3 regions of the Saccharopolyspora terrae genome follow, and region 3 is predicted to be linked to each of the others. Evidence: riboswitches for the same ligand, from Rfam matches in the RefSeq annotation. Region 3 holds a riboswitch; each other region holds the start of a gene.
The links. Region 3 has a riboswitch for S-adenosylmethionine ahead of E1181_RS14810 (aminotransferase class V-fold PLP-dependent enzyme). Riboswitches for the same ligand answer to the same signal wherever they lie in the genome.

Region 1 (6,887 bases), on a different contig from region 3:
AGCCGCTGTTCGCCAAGCTCGACGCCGAACTCGGCGAGACCGGCCCGGAGTGGGCCCCGATCCAGCAGTCCTGATGAGCAAGAAGGACAAGAGGCAGGAGCTGCCGCCGGTGCCCGAGGCGCTGGCGGCAGCTGCCGTCGACGCTCACACTCACCTCGACGCCTGCGGCGCCAAGACCGCCGAGGACGTCCGCGAGATGCTCGACCGCGCGCAGAGCGCCGGTGTCGGCCGCGTCGTGACCGTCGCCGACGACATCGACTCCGCGCGCTGGGCCGTTGAGGCCGCCACCTGGGACGACCGGGTCTTCGCCGCCGTGGCGCTGCACCCGACCCGCACCAAGGACTTCGGCGACGAGGACCGCGCCGCGCTGGAGGAGTTGGCCGCCCACCCGCGCGTGGTCGCCGTCGGTGAGACCGGGCTCGACTACTACTGGGACTACTCGCCGCCGGAGCCGCAGCAGCAGGCGTTCCGCTGGCACATCGACCTCGCGAAGCGGATCGGCAAGCCGCTGATGATCCACGACCGCGAGGCGCACGACGACATCCTGCGCATCCTCGACGAGGAGGGCGCGCCGGAGACGGTGGTCTTCCACTGCTTCTCCGGTGACGCCGAGTTCGCGAAGTCCTGCGTGGACGCCGGCTACGTGCTCTCCTTCGCCGGCACGGCGACCTTCCGCAACGCGAAGGGCCTTCGGGAGGCGGCGGAAGCGGTCCCGCTGGAGCAGATGCTGGTGGAGACCGACGCGCCGTTCCTGACGCCGCACCCGTTCCGGGGGCGGCCGAATCAGCCTTACTGCGTCAATTACACCCTTCGTGACCTCGCCGAACTCCGTGGCATGAACGTCGATGAGCTCGCTGTAGCCACCACGGCCACGGCTGAGCGAGTGTTCGGCCTCGAACAGGGGTAATCACAGCCCTGTAGTCCCCTACGCTGCGGTTTCTGGTAGGAGGTCTCCTCCTGCGCCCGCTTGCGGTCCGCACGCCGACTCCTACCGTCCACAGTGGAAGCCGGAACGGGGGGACACCCCGAACTCCGCGGGGAACTCGACTGCGGAGGTCCTCCCACACCGGAACCATCGGTTGTGAGGATGTGCAGTGAAGTTGCATAGATTCACGAAGTGGACCGTGGCGGCTGCTGTCGCCATCAGCGGTAGCGCCCTGGTCGCGGTGGCCCCGAACGCCGCGGCAGCCCCGAATGACGATCGAGCTGCGGTGTGGGACCGGCTCGCGAGGTGCGAGTCCGGCGGCAACTGGGCGGCCAACACCGGAAACGGCTACTACGGCGGCCTGCAGTTCAACCGCAGCACCTGGGCGGCTCACGGCGGTGAGCGGTACAACCGCTACCCGCATCGCGCGTCGCGCGAGCAGCAGATCGAGATCGCGCAGAAGGTGCGCGACGCCCGCGGCGGTTACGGCGCCTGGCCGGCGTGCTCGCGGAAGCTGGGTCTGCCGCGATGACGTGAAGTCGCCGCAACAACGCGAAAGATCGTCGCGAGGGGAATTCGTTTCCCTCGTGCGTGGGGAGGGGAGGTTCGGCCCGAGCGCGCTCCGTGCTCGGGCCGAACCGATGTCTGGAGCCGTTCTCGCTGGCCCGCACCCCCGTTGATCATGGGTTACAGCGCCTTTCGGCCGCGTGTTATATGTCACGCAAGCGACTCAGGTCGCGGCTAACGAATCCTGTAGGTGCCCCCCGAATGGACTAATTTTTACCGATCTTGATTACAGATCGTGTCGGGTTGCGTGGCAAACAAGCGTAATCGGACTCACATGTCCGAATCGGGTCCTTGGCGGCCCCGCATGATCACGGTAGAGTCTCGGCCCCGTAACCGATGACAACCAGTCATGGGGAACGCCCGTTAGTCTCGCCGGTGTACGTCGGGGAAGTCTGCGGTGAGCGCAAGGAGCTCGCGGCGGACTAGGCGGCAATTGGCTTGCGGGAGTCGGATACAGACACGAAGCACGAAGGTTGTGCGCACGCGAGGACCGAGAGGGGTTGCGCGAGAAACATGAACTCGCCCAACGCTTCTCACGTTCAGTTCTTCGCGGTCGCGACTTTGCGCCTTCGGGAGGTAACGACCCTGTGAACGGACGTGGCGAGCCCAGCCATGCCGGTTTCGCGACCCCGCGGAACGACGGCTACTGGGCCGATTCCTTTGACGCGGCGACTGACTGGTTCACCCCGGTCCAGCCGACCGAGCAGCACACCGCGGTAGGACTGCTCGACCGCCCGGACCCGCAGTGGTCCGACGAGCACCCGAGCTTCCCGCCGGGCGCTTTCGAGATCACCCCGCAAGACGTCTACGACGTGCTCGGCCCCGACGCCGAGGACGTGCTCGCGACGGCCGAGATCGACGTCGACGAGGTCATCCGGCTGATCAACGCCGAGACGACCGTCCTGCCGCCGATGGACTTCCTCGAGGCGATGCCCGAGGGCGAGGCGGGCGCCGTCCCGCCGCAGCAGGTCACCGAGGCGATGACCGTCTGGAAGCGCCGCTTCCTCAAGGGCGCGGTCGCCGGTGTGCTGCTGAGCTTGACCGGCACCGGTGGCGCCGCCGCCGCGATGGACAAGTCGGTCACCGTCGAGGTGGACGGGCAGACGCGCACCGTCAACACCTACGACGACACCGTGGGCGAGGTCCTGGAGGACCAGGGCATCCGAGTCGGCGCGCACGACGCGCTGAGCCCCTCCCCGCAGGCCGAGGTCGGCCACGGCGAGACGATCACCCTCGACCGCGGTCGCCTTCTCAAGCTCAACGTCGACGGCGAGGTCCGCGAGGAGTGGGTCCGCTCGGTGACCGTCGAGCAGGCCCTGCGCCAGCTCGGCGTCAACGCCGACGGTGCCGTCCTCAACGCCGACCGCAACATGCCGGTGCCCGAGCAGGGCATGGAGCTGTCGGTCCGCACGCAGAAGGACATCACGCTCATCGACGGCAGTGGTGCGCCGCAGCAGCTGACCACCACCGCCGCCAACATCGACGAGCTCGTCAAGGAGCGCAAGCTCAAGCTCGGTCCGGATGACAAGGTCACCCCGGGCGCCGACGCCAAGCTGGTCACCGGCGCCGAGGTGCGCATCGACCGGCTGCAGAGCTCCGTGATCAGCGTGACCGTGCCGGTTCCGCCGCCGGTCCGCGAGATCGTCGACAACTCGATGTTCAAGGGCGAGGAGCGGGTCGAGTCTCCCGGCGAGGCCGGCGAGAAGATCCAGTTCACCCGCGTCTCCACGCGCAACGGCGAGGAGTCGGGGCGCGAGGTCATCGACGAGAAGGTCACCAAGGCGCCGGTCGAGAAGGTCGTCCGCGTCGGTGGCAAGGCCGCGCCCAACAGCGCGGTCTGGGACAAGCTCGTCCAGTGCGAGGCGACCGGCAACTGGGCCATGAACAGCGGCAACGGTTACTACGGTGGCCTGCAGTTCGACAAGTCCACCTGGGACGCCTACGGCGGCGACCAGTACGCCCCGTACCCGCACCAGGCCAGCCGCGAGCAGCAGATCGCGGTCGCCGAGAAGGTCCGCGACGCCCGCGGAGGCAGCTACGGCGCCTGGCCGTCCTGCTCCTCCAAGCTCGGCCTGGACTGACGAGAACTGTGCACCGCTCATCGTGCGTAGCGGTGCGAGTAGCGGAACCTCAGCGGCTCTCTGGACTGCGGGTGCCACTCCTGATGTATGTCCAATACACGGCGGAGTGGCTGTCCTCGCCAGAGAGCCGCTGAGAACCCGCGGCGGTGCGAGTTGCCAGGTGGGGCGAAGAGAGAGCGGCTTCGCCGCTTCGACCTGGTGAGATTGGTCGAAACCGGCGCGGGTAGGTTCATCGGCGTGGATGAGCAGGGGGCGTCTTTGCTGGGGCCGGCCGACGTGCGCCGGTTGGCCGACGAGCTCGGCATCAAACCGACGAAGAAGCTCGGTCAGAACTTCGTGCACGACCCGAACACGGTGCGCCGCATCGTCTCGGCGGCCGAGGTCGGCCCCGACGACGTCGCGCTGGAGGTCGGTCCCGGCCTGGGCTCGCTGACGCTCGCGCTGCTCCCGGTCGCCGGTGCGGTCACCGCCGTGGAGATCGACCCGGTCCTGGCTGAGCGGCTGCCGCGCACGGCTCAGGAATTCGCGCCGCAGCTGGCCGACCGGCTGACCGTGCTGCCCGCCGACGCGCTGCGGGTCCAGGCGGCCGACTTCCCGAAGCCGCCGACGGCGCTGGTCGCCAACCTGCCCTACAACGTCGCGGTGCCCGTGGTGCTGCACCTGCTGGCCGAGTTGCCGAGCCTGCGCAAGGGGCTGGTCATGGTCCAGTCCGAGGTCGCCGACCGGATGGCCGCCGAGCCCGGCAGCCGCGTCTACGGCGTGCCGAGCGCGAAGGCGGCCTGGTACGCCGACGTGCGCCGCGCGGGCCCGGTGCCGCGCAAGGTGTTCTGGCCGGTGCCGAACGTGGACTCCGGGCTGGTCTCCTTCCACCGCGTCGACCCGCCGTCGAGCGCCTCGCGGCAGGACGTCTTCCGCGTGGTGGACGCCGCCTTCGCGCAGCGGCGCAAGACGTTGCGCGGCGCGCTGTCCGGGTGGGCCGGTTCGGCGGCTCGGGCGGAGGAGCTGTTGCGCGCGGCCGGGATCGACCCGACGACGCGCGGAGAGCAGTTGCGGATCGCCGATTTCGCCCGGATCGCGGAGGCCGCGTCATCCGGGTCGAGCAGCTGAACCACTCGTCCGGCGGCTTGCGGCCACGCGCTGCTACATCACTGAGGGTGACGAAAACGCCACCCTCTGCGGAAAAATTCCCGCTCCGCTCGGTATGTGATGTGGCAAACGATTTCGGTCAGTGACTGCTATCAGCTTGCGTCGGGCCCTGTCGATGGGGTCTACTATTCGGGAAATCCATCCCGAGCGGCTGAGAGACCTGGCTTGTTGACGCCGCAGCAACCACCCATCGCGGGCAGGTGCTAACGCCAGGACCGATGGAGTAGCTGTGGATTCCAACGCGCGGTTAGCGAACCTGTCTGCCACCGGCGACGCCCGGTTCGAGGTACCCCACATCAGGGAACTGCTCACGCAGCGACGGTTCATCGACCACGGAAGGCGCACGACCTGCGCCTGTCGTCGCGAGATGTGACCTGGCCCTTCCCCTCTTCCTTTTCCCTTAGAAGTTCCCCATGGCTGCTGCCCGAACGCGGGCGCGGCCATCGCGAGCTGATGTGGAGCAGATCGTGATCTCAGTCGAGAACCTGACCAAGTCGTTCCAGCACAACGGCAGCACCGTCCGCGCCCTCGACGGCGTGTCGATGGAGGTCAACGCGGGTTCGGTGTGCGGCGTGGTCGGACCGAGCGGAGCGGGGAAGTCGACGCTGGCCCGGTGCATCGCGCTGCTGGAGAAGCCCGACGGCGGTGCCATCCGCGTCGACGGCACCGACCTCGTGTCGCTGGACGGCAAGGCCCTGCGCGCCGCTCGCAGGCAGATCGGCGTTGTGCCGCAAGGTGATTCGCTGCTGCGCCAGCGCACCGCCGCGGGCAACGTCGCGCTGCCGCTGGAGGCCGCCGGCATCGGCGGTCCGCAGCGGCGCAACCGCGTCGGCGAACTCCTCGACCTCGTCGGCCTGACCGACAAGGCGTCGGTCTACCCGGACCAGCTCTCCGGTGGGCAGCGCCAGCGCATCGCGGTCGCCCGCGCGCTGGCGGCCAAGCCCTCGGTGCTGCTGGCCGATGAGCCGACCTCCGCGCTGGACCCGTCCACCACCGACTCGGTGCTGACCGTGCTCGACCGCGCGCGTGCCGAGCTCGGCGTCACCGTCCTGGTGGTCACCCACGACATGGCGGTGGTGCGCAAGATCGCCGACGACGTCGCGGTGCTCGAAGACGGCCAGGTCGTCGAGCACGGCAAGGTCCTGGACCTCGTCTCCGAGCCCGGCAGCAAGGTCAGCGGCACCCTGCTGCCCCAGACCGACCAGGCCGAGTCGCTGCGCCCGACTTCGGGCCGCCACGACGTGGTCGCCGAGATCGTGCTGGTCGGCTTCGCCGCAGTGGGAGCGCTGCTCCCCGAGGCCTCCAACCGGTTCGCCGTCGACCTGGCGATCCTGGGCGGTGGCCTGACCCGCCTCGGTGACACCCCGGTCGCCAAGTTCAAGATCGGCCTGACCGGTGAGCGCTCCGAGGCGGCGCTGAAGTGGATGATCGAGCGGGACGCGCACGTCCGGCGCGCCCCGGTGAGCGTTGACGGAGTTGCTGCTGCGTGACTGATGTGACCCCCTGGTCGGAGGTCGGCGAACTACTGGGCGAGGCAACGCTCGAAACGCTTTACATGGTGCTGGTGGCGACCGTGCTGGCCGTGGTCGGCGGGTTGCCGCTGGGTGTGCTGCTGCACCTGACCTCTCCGGTCGGGCTGAACCCGAAACCGGTGCTGAACAAGGTGCTCGGCGTGATCGTGGACGTGGTGCGCTCGGTGCCCTTCGTGGTGCTGCTGGTGGTGCTGGCGTCGTTCACCCGGCTGCTGATCGGGACCTCGATCGGCAGCAGCGCGGTGATCGTTCCGCTGACCATCGGTGCGATCCCGTTCTTCGCGCGGCTGACGCAGAACGCGTTGCGCGAGGTCGGTTTCACCGTGGTGGAAGCCGCGATCACGACCGGTTCCAGCAGGCTGCGGATCGTGTGGACGGTGCTGCTCGGCGAGGCCCGAGCCGCGCTGGTCGGAGCCGTCGGCGTCACCGCGGTGGCGCTGATCGGCTACGCCGCGATGGCCGGCGCCATCGGCGGCGGTGGCCTGGGCACGACCGCGATCCAGGACGGCTACCAGGGCTACGACGACCGGATCCTCTACGGGTCCGTCGTCGTGCTGGGACTGCTGGCCTTCGCGATGCAGCTGATCACCGATCGCACCGCCAAGCTCGTCGACCGCCGGCGCACCGCCGCCGGCT
Region 2 (6,887 bases), on a different contig from region 3:
GCTCACCGGTGACGTGGAGCTGCCGGGGCAGGGGCGTCTGGTGTCCTCCGGCGCGGATCTGCGAGCGGACGTGCTCAAGGTTCCGCACCACGGATCCCGTTACACGACACCGCGCTTCCTGCGGGCGGTGCGGCCGAGGCTCGCGCTGATCAGCGTCGGCGCGGGCAACGACTACGGGCACCCGAACCCGTTCGTGATCGACACGCTGGCCCGCGCGGGCACCCGGGTGCTGCGCACCGACCAGGAAGGAGACATCGCGGTCCTGCCCGGGCCGCAAGGACCTCGGTTCGTCGCACGCGGAGACCCGCTGCGCGCCACCGACAACTGAGCGTCCGAAGTGGACGAAAAGGTGGGTGGCGTCCCGTCGGGACACCACCCACCCTTGAGAGAGGAGGATTCGCCTACAACTGAATCAGAGGCCGAGCGCCTGGTTCACCGACTCGGTGGTCGGGGCGACGGTGGCCTTCGGGCCGAGCTCGCCCTCGACGGCGTCCAGGGTCTTGAGGCCGTCACCGGTGATCAGCAGGACCGTCTCGGCGTCCGGGTCGATCTTGCCGGCCTCGATGAGCTTCTTGGCGGTCGCCACGGTCACGCCACCGGCGGTCTCGGCGAAGATGCCCTCGGTGCGGGCCAGCAGGCGGATGCCGGCGCGGACCTCGTCGTCGGTGACGTCCTCGATGGCACCGCCGGTCTTGCGGACGATGTCGAGCACGTACGGACCGTCGGCGGGGGCGCCGATGGCCAGCGAGCGGGCGATGGTGTCCGGCTTGACCGGCTGCACGACGTCGTGGCCGTTGCGGAAGGCGGTGGAGACCGGGGAGCAGCCCGAGGCCTGCGCGCCGAAGATCTTCACCGGGCTCTCGTCGACCAGGCCGACCTGGGCGAACTCGTTGAAGCCCTTGTAGACCTTGGTCAGCTGCGAGCCGGAGGCGATCGGCACCACGATCTGCTCGGGGATGCGCCAGCCCAGCTGCTCGGCGACCTCGAAGGCCAGGGTCTTGGAGCCCTCGGAGTAGTAGGGCCGGACGTTGACGTTGACGAACGCCCAGTCCTCGTGCTCGCCGGCGAGCTCGGTCGCGAGCCGGTTGACGTCGTCGTAGTTCCCGTCGACGGCCAGCAGCGAGCCGTCGTAGACCGCGCTCATCAGGATCTTGGCGCGCTCGAGGGTCTTGGGCACCAGCACGACCGAGTCCCAGCCGGCGCGGGCAGCGGCGGCGGCCACGGCGTTGGCGAGGTTGCCGGTCGACGGGCAGGCCAGCACCTTGAAACCGAACTCGCGGGCGGCGGCCAGTGCGACGGCGACGACGCGGTCCTTGAAGGAGTGCGTGGGGTTGCCGGTGTCGTCCTTGATCCAGATCTTCTTCACGCCGAGGGCCTTGGCGAGGTTGTCCGCCTGGATCAAGCGGGTACAGCCGGGCTCGGTGTTCGGGATCTGGTCGACGTTGCCGGGAACCGGCAGGAACTGCTTGTAGCGCCAGATCGACCGCGGACCGGCCTCGATCTCCTCGCGGCGGATCTTGCCGAAGTCGTAGGCGACCTCAAGTGGCGAGAAGTCTTCGAGGGAGACGAATTCGGGGGCCAGCGGCTGCCGGTGCCCCTCTTCCTTGGACACCAGTTCGACGGCGTTGCCGAGATCGAACTTCTTGCCGGCGGTCGTGTTGGCGGGGGCAGCAGCAGTCATCGCGCGAGGTCCTCTCCTCATCTGTCCCGCGGACGGGTCGGAATTGGCACCTGTTCCGTCCGTGACCTCGCGCCGGTTTTTTGCACGATGCAGCGGACGAACGGTTGCCGGGGCTTCAACGGGCCGTTCCCTCTGCCCCTCTGGATGAGCTATTCGGTTGTGAGGGCAACGTTAGTTGAACGAATGCATTCCTGGCCAGTGCGCATCCAGATGGCGAGACTGTCGCGGGCCCGTGGGACCATTGCTCCATGAGCTCACCGACCGTTGTCGCGGACCCGCTGCACTTGGTTCTCGGAGACGAAGAGCTGCTGGTGGAGCGCGCGATGTGGGCTGCGGTCGGGGCAGCCCGAGCGGCCGATCCGGAGGCCGATTTCAGCAGGGTGAAGGTGAGTGAGCTCACCCCTCCGGAGCTGGCCGAAATGCTGAGTCCCTCGCTGTTCGCAGAGGCTCGCGTGCTGGCGATCGAATCGGCGCAGGACGCCGGAAAGGAGATCGCCGAGGCCTTGCTGCTGCACGCCAAGCAACCGGCCGAGGGCGTGACCCTGATCGTCCTGCACAACGGTGGCGGGCGGGCCAAGCACGCCAAGGAACTGCCCAACGCGCTGAAGAAGGTCGGCGCCCGGGTCACCGAGTGCAAGAAGCTCACCAAACCCGCCGACCGCGAGGCGTTCGTCCGCGACGAGATCCGCCGCGCAGGCGGCAAGTCCGACTCCGGCGGGGTCAGCGCGCTGATCGAGGCGGTCGGCTCGGACCTGCGGGAGCTGTCGGCTGCGGCCTCGCAGCTGGTGGCCGACACCGGCGGCAAGATCGACGCGGACGCGGTCGGCCGCTACTACCGGGGCCGCGCCGAGGTGACGGGGTTCGCCGTCGCGGAGAAGGCCGTGGTCGGGGACCGTGCCGGCGCTCTTGAAGCGCTGCGCTGGGCGATCCAGCTCGGCGTGCCGCACGTGCTCATCGCCGACGCCCTCGCCGACTCGGTCCGCACGATCGGCCGCGTCGCGGCTGCGGGAGGGCGCAACGATCCCTACCGCCTGGCAGGCGATCTCGGCATGCCCGCCTGGAAGGTCAAGAAGGCCCAGTCGCAGTCGCGCGGCTGGACGCCGACGAGCCTGGCGGCGGCGCTGCAGGTCGTCGCCGAGGTCAACGCTGGCGTGAAGGGCATGGCCGCCGACGCCGACTACGCGCTGGAGAAGACGGTCCTGCGCCTGGTCTCGCTGCGCAACCAGCGCAACTGATCACGCCACGCCGAGCAGCACCACACCGGCGAGCACCACGACCGCGCCGGTCATCCGCCGCACCGGCTGCGCTTCGCCGAGCAGCCGCCAGGCCAGCAGCCCGGCGATGACGATGCTCAGCTCGCGCGCCGGGGCCACCAGGCTCACCGGTGCCATCTGCATCGCGAACAGCACCAGGATGTAGGCCAGGGGAGACAGCAGTCCGACGGCGAGGATCTCCCGCCGGTGCTCGGCCCAGATCCGCGCGAGCGCACCGCGCCGCCGTGCGGCGTAGGGCGCGAGCATGGCGCTGCGCGAGAGGTTGTTGGCCCAGTCGAACAGCAGCGGTGACAGCGCCAGCCCGGTCACGGCGTGCGCGTCCCACACCGTGTAGGTCGCGATCAGCGCTCCGGTCAGCAGTCCGAACCCGACTCCGGCGAGGTTCGCCCCGGCGCGCGGCATCCCGTCGGACAGACCGATCACGAAGACTCCGGCGACGACCAGCACGCCGCCGCACACCCCGAGCCATCCCGGCCGCTCGTGCAGCACCAGCACCGCCACCAGCATCGACAGCATCGGCCCGGTACCCCTGGCCAGCGGGTACACCACGGACATGTCGCCGACGGCGTAGCCGTGCTGCAGCAGCAGGAAGTAGCCGAGGTGGATGACGGCGCTGACCAGCACGCCCACCAGCCACGCGCCCAGCGGGGGAGCACCGCTGATCAGCAGCGCACCCGCGGCCACCGGCAGGTACAGCACGGCCGAGCAGGTCGCGGTCAGCCACACGAAACCCGGCCCGGACGAGCCGGCGCGCTTGGCGAAGAAGTTCCAGCCCGCGTGCGCGAAAGCGGCCAGGACCACGAGAACGACTGCGGCAGCGCCCATGAATCCGGGGAGCTTAGTTCCGGTCAGCCGCTGAGCGCGATCTTCCAGCCGAGGCTGATCACGAGTCCGACCACGACCGTCAGGAACACCCGTCGCACGAACGCCGATCCGCGACCGGCGGCCAGCGTCGCGCCGAGCACGCTGCCCGCAATGTTGCTGGCGGCCATCACGAGCCCCAGACCCCACAGGACCTTGCCGGCCGGGATGAAGAAGAACAGCGCGCCCAGGTTGGTGGCCACGTTGACGACCTTCGCGGTCGCCGAGGCGGTGACGAAGGCGAAGCCGACCAGGCTGACCAGCCAGAACACCAGGAACGAGCCGGTTCCCGGCCCGGCGATGCCGTCCCAGAACCCGATCACCGCGCCGCCGAGCAGCATCAGCACCAGCTGGAGCCGACGCGCGAACCGGGGAGCGTGCACCGAGCCGAGATCGGGCTTGCGCCACGTGTAGATGCCGACCACGACCAGCGCGACCAGCACCACGACGTTGAGCACCGACGAGGGCAGCGCATCGGCCAGCGCCGCCCCGCCCAGCGATCCGACCAGCGCCACCAGGGCCATCGGCAGCGCGGCCCGCCAGTCCATCGGGGTGCGCTTGGCGTAGGTGCGGGCCGCGGCCGAGGTCCCGGCGATCGCGGCGACCTTGCTGGTGGCCAGCGAGTAGACGACCTCGCCGCCGGGCAGCAGCATCAGCATCGCGGGCAGCTGGATGAGGCCACCGCCGCCGACGATCGCGTCCACGGCTCCGGCGAGGAACGCCGCCGCGCAGAGGAACAGCAGCCCGGCGAGGGTGAGATCGGCGAATCCGGGCCAGTTCAACGCGGTCAGCACGAGGCATCACCGTATGGCCTGCGCACAGCGGATTCCGAGCGGTTGTGAGCGTCCTCGCGGCACGCGGACCACCCGGCGAACGCGCAGGTGAGCCTTGTTAGCATGAATGACCGTGTCGTACGGCATTCCGCCGTGGAGGAAAACCGGTCTTCGGGCCGGGCCGATTCGAGTGCGGCACGTGATTCGACTGACGAGGAAGAGGCGCACCAGTGGCCAACATCAAGTCCCAGATGAAGCGGATCAAGACCAACGAGGCGAACCGCCAGCGCAACAAGGCCGTGAAGACCACGCTGAAGTCCGCCATCCGCAAGTTCCGCGCGGCCGCTGACGCCGGCGAGAAGGACAAGGCCGCCGAGCTGCAGCAGACCGCCGGTCGTCTGCTGGACAAGGCCGCGAGCAAGGGCGTCATCCACAAGAACCAGGCCGCCAACAAGAAGTCGGCGATGGCCGCCCGCGTGAACAAGATCTGAGTTTTCTCAGTCGACGAGAGGGCCCCTTTCCCGCAGCGGGAAAGGGGCCCTCTCGCGTCTCACCAGTCGTGCATCGAGCCGTCGCGACGGCGGTTCACCGGCAGGTACCGCGGCTCGTAGGGGAACCTCTCCGCGGCCTCCTCGTCGACCCACACGCCGAGTCCGGGTTCGTCGCTGGGGTGCAGGTAGCCGTTGGCGAAGGTGTACCCGGAGCGGAACACCTCCGCGGTCTGCTCGGTGTGGCCCATGTACTCCTGGATGCCGAAGTTCGGCACGGCCAGGTCGACGTTGAGCGCGGCCGACAGCGAGATCGGCGACAGGTCACCGGCCCCGTGGCAGCCGGTGCGCACGCCGTAGAGCTCGGCGAGCGAGAAGATCCGCCGCAGGTGCGTGATGCCGCCCGCGTGCGAGACCGAGGTGCGGATGTAGTCGATCAGCCGCTCGGTGATCAGCTGCTGGCAGTCCCAGATCGAGTTGAACACCTCGCCGACCGCGATCGGGGTCGTGGTGTGATCCCGGATCAGCCGGAACGCGCTCTGGTCCTCGGCCGGGGTCGGGTCCTCGATCCAGAACATGCGGTGCTCTTCGAGGTCCTTGCCGAGCCGCCCGGCCTCGATGGGGGTGAGCCGGTGGTGCACGTCGTGCAGCAGGTGGAAGTCGAAGCCGAACCGCTCCCGCACCGCGCCCAGCACCTGCGGCGCGTGCCGCAGGTAGGACTCGGTGTCCCAGTGGCCCTCCTCCGGAACCGCTGAGGACGCGGGCTCGTAGAACTCGCCCTTGGCCGGAACCCCGTAGGCCTTGTCCACGCCGGGCACCGACGCCTGCGCCCGGATCGCCAGGAACCCCTGGTCGAGGTGCGCGGCGACGTCGTCGAGCAGCGCGGGGACGTCCTCGCCGGTGGCGTGGCAGTAGGTCAGCACGCCGTCCCGGGCCGCGCCGCCGAGCAGCTGGTAGACGGGCAGCCCGGCGACCTTGCCCTTGATGTCCCACAGCGCGATGTCGACCGCGGCGATCGCGGTCATCGTCACCGGGCCGCGCCGCCAGTAGGCGCCCTTGTACAGGTACTGCCAGGTGTCCTCGATGCGCTGGGAGTCGCGGCCGATCAGCAGCGGGCAGATGTGGTCCCGCAGGTAGGACGCCACGGCGAGCTCGCGTCCGTTGAGCGTGGCGTCACCCCAGCCGACCACGCCGTCGGCGGTGGTGAGCTTGAGCGTCACGTAGTTGCGGCCGGGAGCGGTGACGATGACCTTGGCATCAACGATCTTGGACAACTCGGTCCTCTCTGCGATCGGCTAGAGCTTGTTGATGAATTGCTTTGCTGGGCGGTGCGGGTGGCGGAACCTGACACGCCTTCTGGACTCCGTGCGCCACGACTGATGCATGTCCAATGCACGGCGTCGCGGCGTACTCGCCAGAAGACGTGTCAGAACCCGCGGCGGTGCCGACTGAGTCCCACACCTGAAACGACGGCTACCGCCGCATCCCTCAACAGCACCTAGTTCTGCTCGGTGCGGGGCCAGTCGGCGTACTCGGTGCCGCCACGGCGGTTCGGCGCGGTTTCGGGGAGGAAGCGCAGGCCGATGAGGCTCAGCACGATCAGCGCCGCCACGTACACCGCGACCCAGGTGAAGCCGCCGCCGGCGAGCACCAGCAGCGCGGAGGCGACGACGGTGAACGGGCCGCTGGCGATCATCGCGCCGAACTGCCACACCACCGACACGCCGCTGTAGCGGGCGCTGGAGGGGAACAGCTCGGGGAAGTAGGACGCCTGCGGCGCGTAGGTCCCGGCGTGACCGAAGGCCAGTCC
Region 3 (6,887 bases):
AACAAGCACATCAACTGGGTTCCCTCGCACATCCGCGACGGCCAGTTCGGCAAGTGGCTGGAGAACGCCCGCGACTGGAACATCTCGCGGAACCGGTACTGGGGTTCGCCGATCCCGGTGTGGGTCTCCGACGACCCCGAGCACCCGCGCACCGACGTCTACGGTTCGCTGGACGAGCTCGAACGCGACTTCGGGGTGCGGCCGACGAACCTGCACCGCCCGGAGATCGACGAGCTGACCCGGCCCAACCCGGACGACCCGACCGGCAAGTCGACGATGCGCCGGGTGCCGGAGGTGCTGGACTGCTGGTTCGAGTCGGGCTCGATGCCGTTCGCGCAGGTCCACTACCCGATGGAGAACGCGGAGTGGTTCGAGCACCACTTCCCGGGTGACTTCATCGTCGAGTACCACGGCCAGACCCGCGGCTGGTTCTACACGCTGCACGTGCTGGCCACGGCGCTGTTCGACCGGCCGGCGTTCAGCAACGTGGTGGCGCACGGCATCGTGCTGGGCCACGACGGGCTGAAGATGTCGAAGTCCAAGAAGAACTACCCGGACGTCAACGAGGTCTTCGACCGCGACGGTTCCGACGCGATGCGCTGGTTCCTGATGTCGAGCCCGATCCTGCGCGGCGGCGACCTGGTCGTCACCGAGCGGGGCATCCGGGACGCGGTGCGCCAGGCGGTGCTGCCGCTGTGGAACTCCTGGTACTTCCTCGCGCTCTACGCCAACGCCGAGGGCGTCAGCGGGGAGTTCCGCACCGACAGCGAGCACGTGCTCGACCGCTACGTGCTGGCCAAGACCCACGAGCTGGTCGGCGACGTGCAGTCCTCGATGGACTCGCTGGACCTGGCGACCGCGACCGCGAACGTGCGGGAGTTCCTGGAGGTGCTGACCAACTGGTACGTGCGCCGCTCCCGGGACCGGTTCTGGGCGGGCGACAAGGACGCGATCGACACGCTGCACACCGTGCTGGAGGTGACCTGCCGGGTGGTGGCCCCGCTGCTGCCGCTGACCGCCGAGGCGGTGTGGCGCGGGCTCACCGGCGGCCGCTCGGTGCACCTGACCGACTGGCCGCTCGTGGACGAGCTGCCCGCGGACGCCGCGCTGGTGTCGGCGATGGACCAGGTGCGGCAGGTGTGCTCCTCGGCGCTGGCGCTGCGCAAGTCCAACAAGCTGCGGGTCCGGCTGCCGCTGGCCTCGCTGGTGGTGGCCACGCCGGAGGCCGAGGCGCTGCGCCCGTTCGCCGACCTGATCAGCGACGAGGTCAACGTCAAGGGCCTGGAGCTGAGCACCGACGTGGCCGCGCACGGTCACTTCGAGATCGCGGTCAACGCCCGCGCGGCCGGTCCGCGGTTGGGCAAGGACGTGCAGACCGTGATCAAGGCCGTCAAGGCCGGTGATTGGCAGCACCGCGGGTCCACTGTGGTCGCCGCCGGCATCGAGCTGCAGGAGGGCGAGTTCACCGAGCGGCTGGTCTCGACCGACTCCGGTGCCGCTGCGGCGCTGCCGGGCGGTGACGGGCTGGTCGTGCTGGACACCGACGTCACGCCGGAGCTGGCGGCCGAGGGCTTGGCCCGCGACGTCGTCCGGGTGATCCAGAACGCCCGCAAGGACGCCGGTTTCGAGGTCTCGGACCGCATCACGGTCGTCGTCGAGGCCCCGGCCGAGGTGGTCGAGGCGGTCGAGGCGCACCGCGAGTTCATCGCGGGCGAGACCCTCGCCGACGCGGTCAACCCCGGCGACGCGGCCGACGCCGCCATCGGCACCGTCGGCGACGGCGTGGAGGTCAAGGTCGCGGTCTCCCGCGTCTGATCCCGCTTTCGCGCGTCGAGGCCCCGGGAGCCCGCTCCCGGGGCCTCTTTCGCGCGACAGGGATGAACCGTTCATGATCGGGCTCGATCGCCCGTTGCCCACGAAGTGGGACGGCGTTGTCGTGGAGCGGGGTGAGGCGCTAGCCTTCGCCGCGAAGGTCATGAGTGCCAGCGTCAAGCCCCGGCTTGCTGGCCGGCAACCCTCCTACCGCGGTGGGGTGCCCCGGGTGAAGACCTGGCCGGTCGCGCAGTGCGGCTCGGCAAGCGCGGGCCCGCCGAGGGCCCTCGAGGCCCCGGGAGGGTCGCGATGTCTTCAGCCGTCATCGATGTTCCGAGCCAGTCCGTCGCCGTTCCCGGCGTGGTCGGATCCGGACTGCGAGTTCCCCTGGTCACCGGCGGAACCGCGAACTACGCCAACCTCGACCACGCCGCCAGCGCCCCCTGCCTGTCGGCCGTGCGCGACGCCGTGGACGAGCTGCTGCCGTACTACGCCAGCGTGCACCGGGGTGCCGGGTTCGCCTCGCAGGTGTGCACCCGGGTCTACGAGGGCGCGCGCCAGGTGCTGCTGGACTTCGCCGGAGCCCGCCAGGGCGACGAGGTCGTGTTCACCCGCAACACCACCGACGCGCTGAACCTGCTGGCCTCGGCCGTCCCGCGCGGCACCTCGGTGGTCGTGTTCGACACCGTGCACCACGCCGCGCTGCTGCCCTGGCGCAACGTCCGCCGCATCCCCGCTCCCGAGACGCCCGCCGACGCGGTCGCCGCCCTGGACGCGGCGCTGGGCGAGTGCCCGGAGGGGCCGCGGCTGGCCGTGCTGACCGGGGCCTGCAACGTCACCGGCGAGCTGTGGCCGGTCGCCGAGCTCGCCCGCGTCGCCCGCCGCCGGGGAGCCCGGACCGTGCTGGACGCCGCGCAGCTCGCGCCGCACCGCCCGATCCGCCTCGCCGAGCTCGACGTCGACTACGCCGCCTTGTCCGGCCACAAGCTCTACGCCCCCTTCGGCGCCGGGGCCCTGATCGGCCGCGCCGACTGGCTCAACGCCGCGGACCCCTACCTCGCCGGGGGTGGCGCGACCCGCGCGGTCAACGAGCGCGCGGTCAGCTGGACCACCGGTCCCGAGCGGCACGAGGCGGGCTCGCCCAACACCGTCGGCGTGCACGCCCTGGCCACCGCCTGCCGCACCTTCGCCACCCGGTGGGAGGGCGTCGTCGAGCACGAGTCCTCGCTGCTCAGCCGCCTGCGCGCGGGTCTGGCCGAGATCCCCGGGCTGCGCGAGCTGAGCCTGTTCGGCACCGGGCACGACCGGGTGGGCGTCGTCAGCTTCACCATCGACGGGCAGGACCCGGGCCTGATCGCCGCCGCGCTGTCGGCCGAGCACGCCATCGGCGTCCGCGACGGCCTGTTCTGCGCCCACCTGGGCACCAAGAACCTGCTGGCCCGAGCGGGTGCGGACGCCGAGCGGGCGCTGCGCGTCAGCATCGGTCTCGGCACCACGGCCGAGCACGTCGACCGCCTCGTCGCGGCCCTGAAGTCCCTGGTCGCCGAGGGGCCCGCGACGACCTACCGGCAGGTGGACGGCCGCTGGGAGCCCGTCGACGACCAGCGCCCGCTACCGCCGTTCCTGCCCTGAACGAGCGACAGAAGTCGAATTTCGCGCGAAATTCGACGGCGGCGCCCCAAGGTCGAATTTCGCGCGAAATTCGAAACGCAGGCTCGAATCGGGCCTTGAACTGCACAGACACTCCCGGGCGCGTGGGGGGATTCGAATTTCGCGCGAAATTCGAAGGTGAAGTTTCGGCGTCGAACTTCGCGCGAAGTTCGACTGAGCCCGGGCGTGGCGGTCCTGGTGCGCCGGTGTTCATCCGGGTCGGGGACAATGGTGGCGTGAGCACCGAGCACCCACCCTCTGAGCAGGCGTCCTCCACGTCGGAGTCCGCCGGGACCAACCCGCCCGCGGACGCACCGAAGGGTGCGCCCCGGAAGCTGCTGGCGCTGCTGTTCGGAGTGGCGGCGGTCGGGCTGGCCCTGGACGTGGTGACCAAGATCGCCGTGGTCGCCAACCTGGAGGGCAACCCGCCGGTGAAGGTGCTCGGCGGCCTGTTCTACCTCGACGTGCTCCGCAACCCCGGTGCCGCGTTCTCGATGGCCACCGGCCTGACCTGGCTGCTCGCGCTGCTCGCCATCGCCGTGGTCGGCGTGATCGTGTGGCTGGCGCCGAAGCTGCGCTCGCCGGGCTGGGCCGTGGGCCTGGGCCTGGTGCTCGGCGGTGCCTGCGGCAACCTCGGCGACCGGCTGTTCCGGGCCCCCGGCCCGCTGCAGGGCCACGTGGTGGACTTCCTGTCCTTCCTGGCGCCCGGTGGCCAGGTGTTCCCGGTGTTCAACGTCGCGGACAGCTGCATCACCTGCGGCGGCATCCTCGTGGTGCTGCTGTCGCTGCTGGGCCGCGACTTCGACGGGACGATCCACCGCAAGCAGAAGGCCGACAAGTCGTGAGCGAACTCCGCAACCTCCCCGTGCCGGAGGGCTTGGAAGGCATGCGGATCGACGCGGGCCTGTCCAAGCTGCTCGGCCTGTCCCGCAGCGCCGTGGCCGGACTCGCCGAGGCCGGTGACGTGCTGGTCGACGGCAGCCCGGCGGGCAAGTCCGACCGGCTGATCGCCGGCTCCTGGCTGGAGATCACCCTGCCTGCCGCCGAGCAGCCGCTGCAGGTGGTGGCCGTGCCGGTCGAGGGCATGAAGATCCTGCACCAGGACGACGACATCGTCGTGATCGACAAGCCGATCGGCGTCGCCGTCCACCCCAGCCCCGGCTGGGAGGGCCCGACCGTCGTCGGCGGCCTGGCCGCGGCGGGCGTGCAGATCGCCACCTCGGGCGCCGCGGAGCGCCAGGGCGTCGTGCACCGCCTCGACGCGGGCACGACCGGCGTGATGGTGGTCGCCAAGAGCGAGCACGCCTACACGGTGCTCAAGCGCGCGTTCAAGGAGCGCACCGTCGAGAAGCGCTACCACGCGGTCGTGCAGGGCCTGCCCGACCCGAGCCGGGGCACCATCGACGCCCCGATCGACCGGCACCCGCGGCACGACTACAAGTTCGCGGTGGTCACCGGCGGCAAGCCGAGCATCACCCACTACCAGACGGTGGAGGCGTTCCGCGCCGCCTCGCTGATCGACGTCAAGCTGGAAACCGGCCGCACCCACCAGATCCGGGTGCACTTCTCGGCGATCAAGCACCCCTGCGTCGGCGACCTCACCTACGGCGCCGATCCGGTGCTGGCCCGGCGGCTGGCCATCACCCGGCAGTGGCTGCACGCCCGGAGCCTGGCCTTCGAACACCCCTCGGGCGGGTGGGTCCAGTTCGAGAGCGAGTACCCGGACGACTTGCAGAACGCACTGGACGAGTTGCGCGATCAGGACGGCTGGACCGGGTAACGTGGTGATCGGATCGCGCGACGAAGGGGGTCCGATGGCTCAGGAATTTCAGGGATCGGACACGCCGACCCCGCCACGCGGCATGCCGGTGATCGACCCGCAGGCCGATCTGGACACTCCGCCGGAGGGGCTGAACAGCCTCGGCGAGGTGATCAGCGCGCAGGACGTCGGCCCGGCCACGCCCTCGGTCATCGGCGAGCCCGAGCCCGACCTCCCCAAAAACGACGCCGGCGACTGGCCGACGCTGCAGTACCGCAGCAAGCAGCGTCCCGAGAAGTCCCGGCGCAACCCGCTGGACTTCTTCCGCCGCGACTCCTGAGATCCGCTCACTCGGCGGTGCGAGCGGCGGAAACCGCAGCTGCGTCGCGCTTCTCGCGCGACCCTAGAGGTCGGTGATGTCCCAGAGGAGCGTGCGCTGCTGGTCGCCGGGTTGCGGGGTCCAGCGGACCGCTGAGAGCACCGTGGATTCCGGGAGCACGTAAACCGTGTGGCCACCGGCTGTTTCGCCGGGCTGCACGCCCATCCGGTGCGGTGGGCGCGACGACATCGACACCGGGGCCTTGGCCACCGGAGAACCGTCCTCGGTGACCAGTTCCAGGTACATGTCGGGCAGCGACGCGAACGGCACCTGACCGTGGTTGGTCAGCTCGGTGTGCACCACGACGGAGCGCTCACCGGGCTGGAGCTCGTACCCGGCCGCGGTGAACAGGAAGTCCGCCGGGTCGACGACCTCGATGAGCTGGATGCTGATCTGCTCGCCCGAGACGCCTTGGACGTCCAGCTTGGTGCCGACCTTGCCGGTCGGGGCAGGTGCCGGAGCCGCCGGCTGATCACCGCGCGCCCACGCGGCCGAGCCGGGAGGCCCCCACGTGCTCATCGGCGGCGTCGGCGCGACCGGCTGCTGCGGGTGGGGCATCTGATGTGGCCCGGAGACCGGGTACGGCCCGGAGACCGGGTACGGCCCTGAGGCCGGGTACGGCCCGGGCACCTGGTGCGGGCTGGAGACCGGGTACGGACCGGACACCTGGTGCGGACCCGAGACCTGGTACGGACCGGACATCGGGTGCTGACCGGGTGCCACCGGGTACGGACCGCTCGCCGCGTTCTGCGCCGCCCACTGCTGAGCTGCGGCGACGGCGTTGCGGATGCCCTGCTGATCGCACTCGACCCCGACGATCAGGGGCAGCCCGGTGGTGGACAGCGCGGCGAGTCGCGCCGCGACGTCGCGCACGTCCATGCCGAGCCGCCCGGCGATGTCCGGGACCGCCGCTCGGCCCATCTCTGCCACGACGCTCAGCAGGCGCACATCCACGGGATCAGGGCCAGTCACGTCGTCCCACGCTACCCGGTCGGGCAGGCGCGTGGTGGTGAGGCACGAGTTCCGCGACACCGACGCCGACCTGCGCATGATCTGCGACACGCCGGGCGCGTGAACACCGCGCAACGCCTGGGGGAATCGGCGGTGACGTCGGTGCCCGGAGTTAGGCTGGCAGCTCTCGAATACCGCCGCGAAGGAGGACTTCTCCGTGTCTGTCGACCCCTTCGTTCACCTGCACGTGCACACCGAGTACTCCATGCTCGACGGTGCGGCGAAGGTGGGTGCGCTGTTCGCGGAGGCGCAGCGGCTCGGGATGCCGGCGGTCGC

Region 1: it holds a riboswitch for S-adenosylmethionine, as region 3 does, so the genes downstream of both, E1181_RS10525 (methionine ABC transporter ATP-binding protein) here and E1181_RS14810 (aminotransferase class V-fold PLP-dependent enzyme) in region 3, are expected to answer to the same signal.
Region 2: it holds a riboswitch for S-adenosylmethionine, as region 3 does, so the genes downstream of both, thrC (threonine synthase) here and E1181_RS14810 (aminotransferase class V-fold PLP-dependent enzyme) in region 3, are expected to answer to the same signal.

What each region holds. Positions count from the first base shown of each region.
Region 1 is NZ_SMKS01000013.1:1,088-7,974, reverse strand. It holds gene metG (methionine--tRNA ligase) at 1-74, shown strand, start outside; gene E1181_RS10545 (TatD family hydrolase) at 74-907, shown strand; partial or broken gene E1181_RS32070 (transglycosylase family protein) at 1,206-1,457, shown strand; gene E1181_RS10535 (resuscitation-promoting factor) at 2,080-3,573, shown strand; gene rsmA (16S rRNA (adenine(1518)-N(6)/adenine(1519)-N(6))-dimethyltransferase RsmA) at 3,811-4,680, shown strand; SAM riboswitch class I at 4,855-4,944, shown strand; gene E1181_RS10525 (methionine ABC transporter ATP-binding protein) at 5,187-6,209, shown strand; gene E1181_RS10520 (methionine ABC transporter permease) at 6,206-6,887, shown strand, end outside.
Region 2 is NZ_SMKS01000029.1:64,820-71,706, forward strand. It holds gene E1181_RS17505 (DNA internalization-related competence protein ComEC/Rec2) at 1-328, shown strand, start outside; gene thrC (threonine synthase) at 413-1,681, opposite strand; SAM riboswitch class I at 1,696-1,832, opposite strand; gene holA (DNA polymerase III subunit delta) at 1,930-2,916, shown strand; gene E1181_RS17520 (EamA family transporter) at 2,917-3,780, opposite strand; gene E1181_RS17525 (TSUP family transporter) at 3,804-4,610, opposite strand; gene rpsT (30S ribosomal protein S20) at 4,820-5,080, shown strand; gene manD (D-mannonate dehydratase ManD) at 5,140-6,351, opposite strand; gene E1181_RS17540 (MFS transporter) at 6,576-6,887, opposite strand, start outside.
Region 3 is NZ_SMKS01000022.1:53,159-60,045, reverse strand. It holds gene ileS (isoleucine--tRNA ligase) at 1-1,815, shown strand, start outside; SAM riboswitch class IV at 1,972-2,087, shown strand; gene E1181_RS14810 (aminotransferase class V-fold PLP-dependent enzyme) at 2,122-3,444, shown strand; gene lspA (signal peptidase II) at 3,699-4,307, shown strand; gene E1181_RS14800 (RluA family pseudouridine synthase) at 4,349-5,242, shown strand; gene E1181_RS14795 (hypothetical protein) at 5,277-5,561, shown strand; gene E1181_RS14790 (AsnC family protein) at 5,625-6,572, opposite strand; gene dnaE (DNA polymerase III subunit alpha) at 6,769-6,887, shown strand, end outside.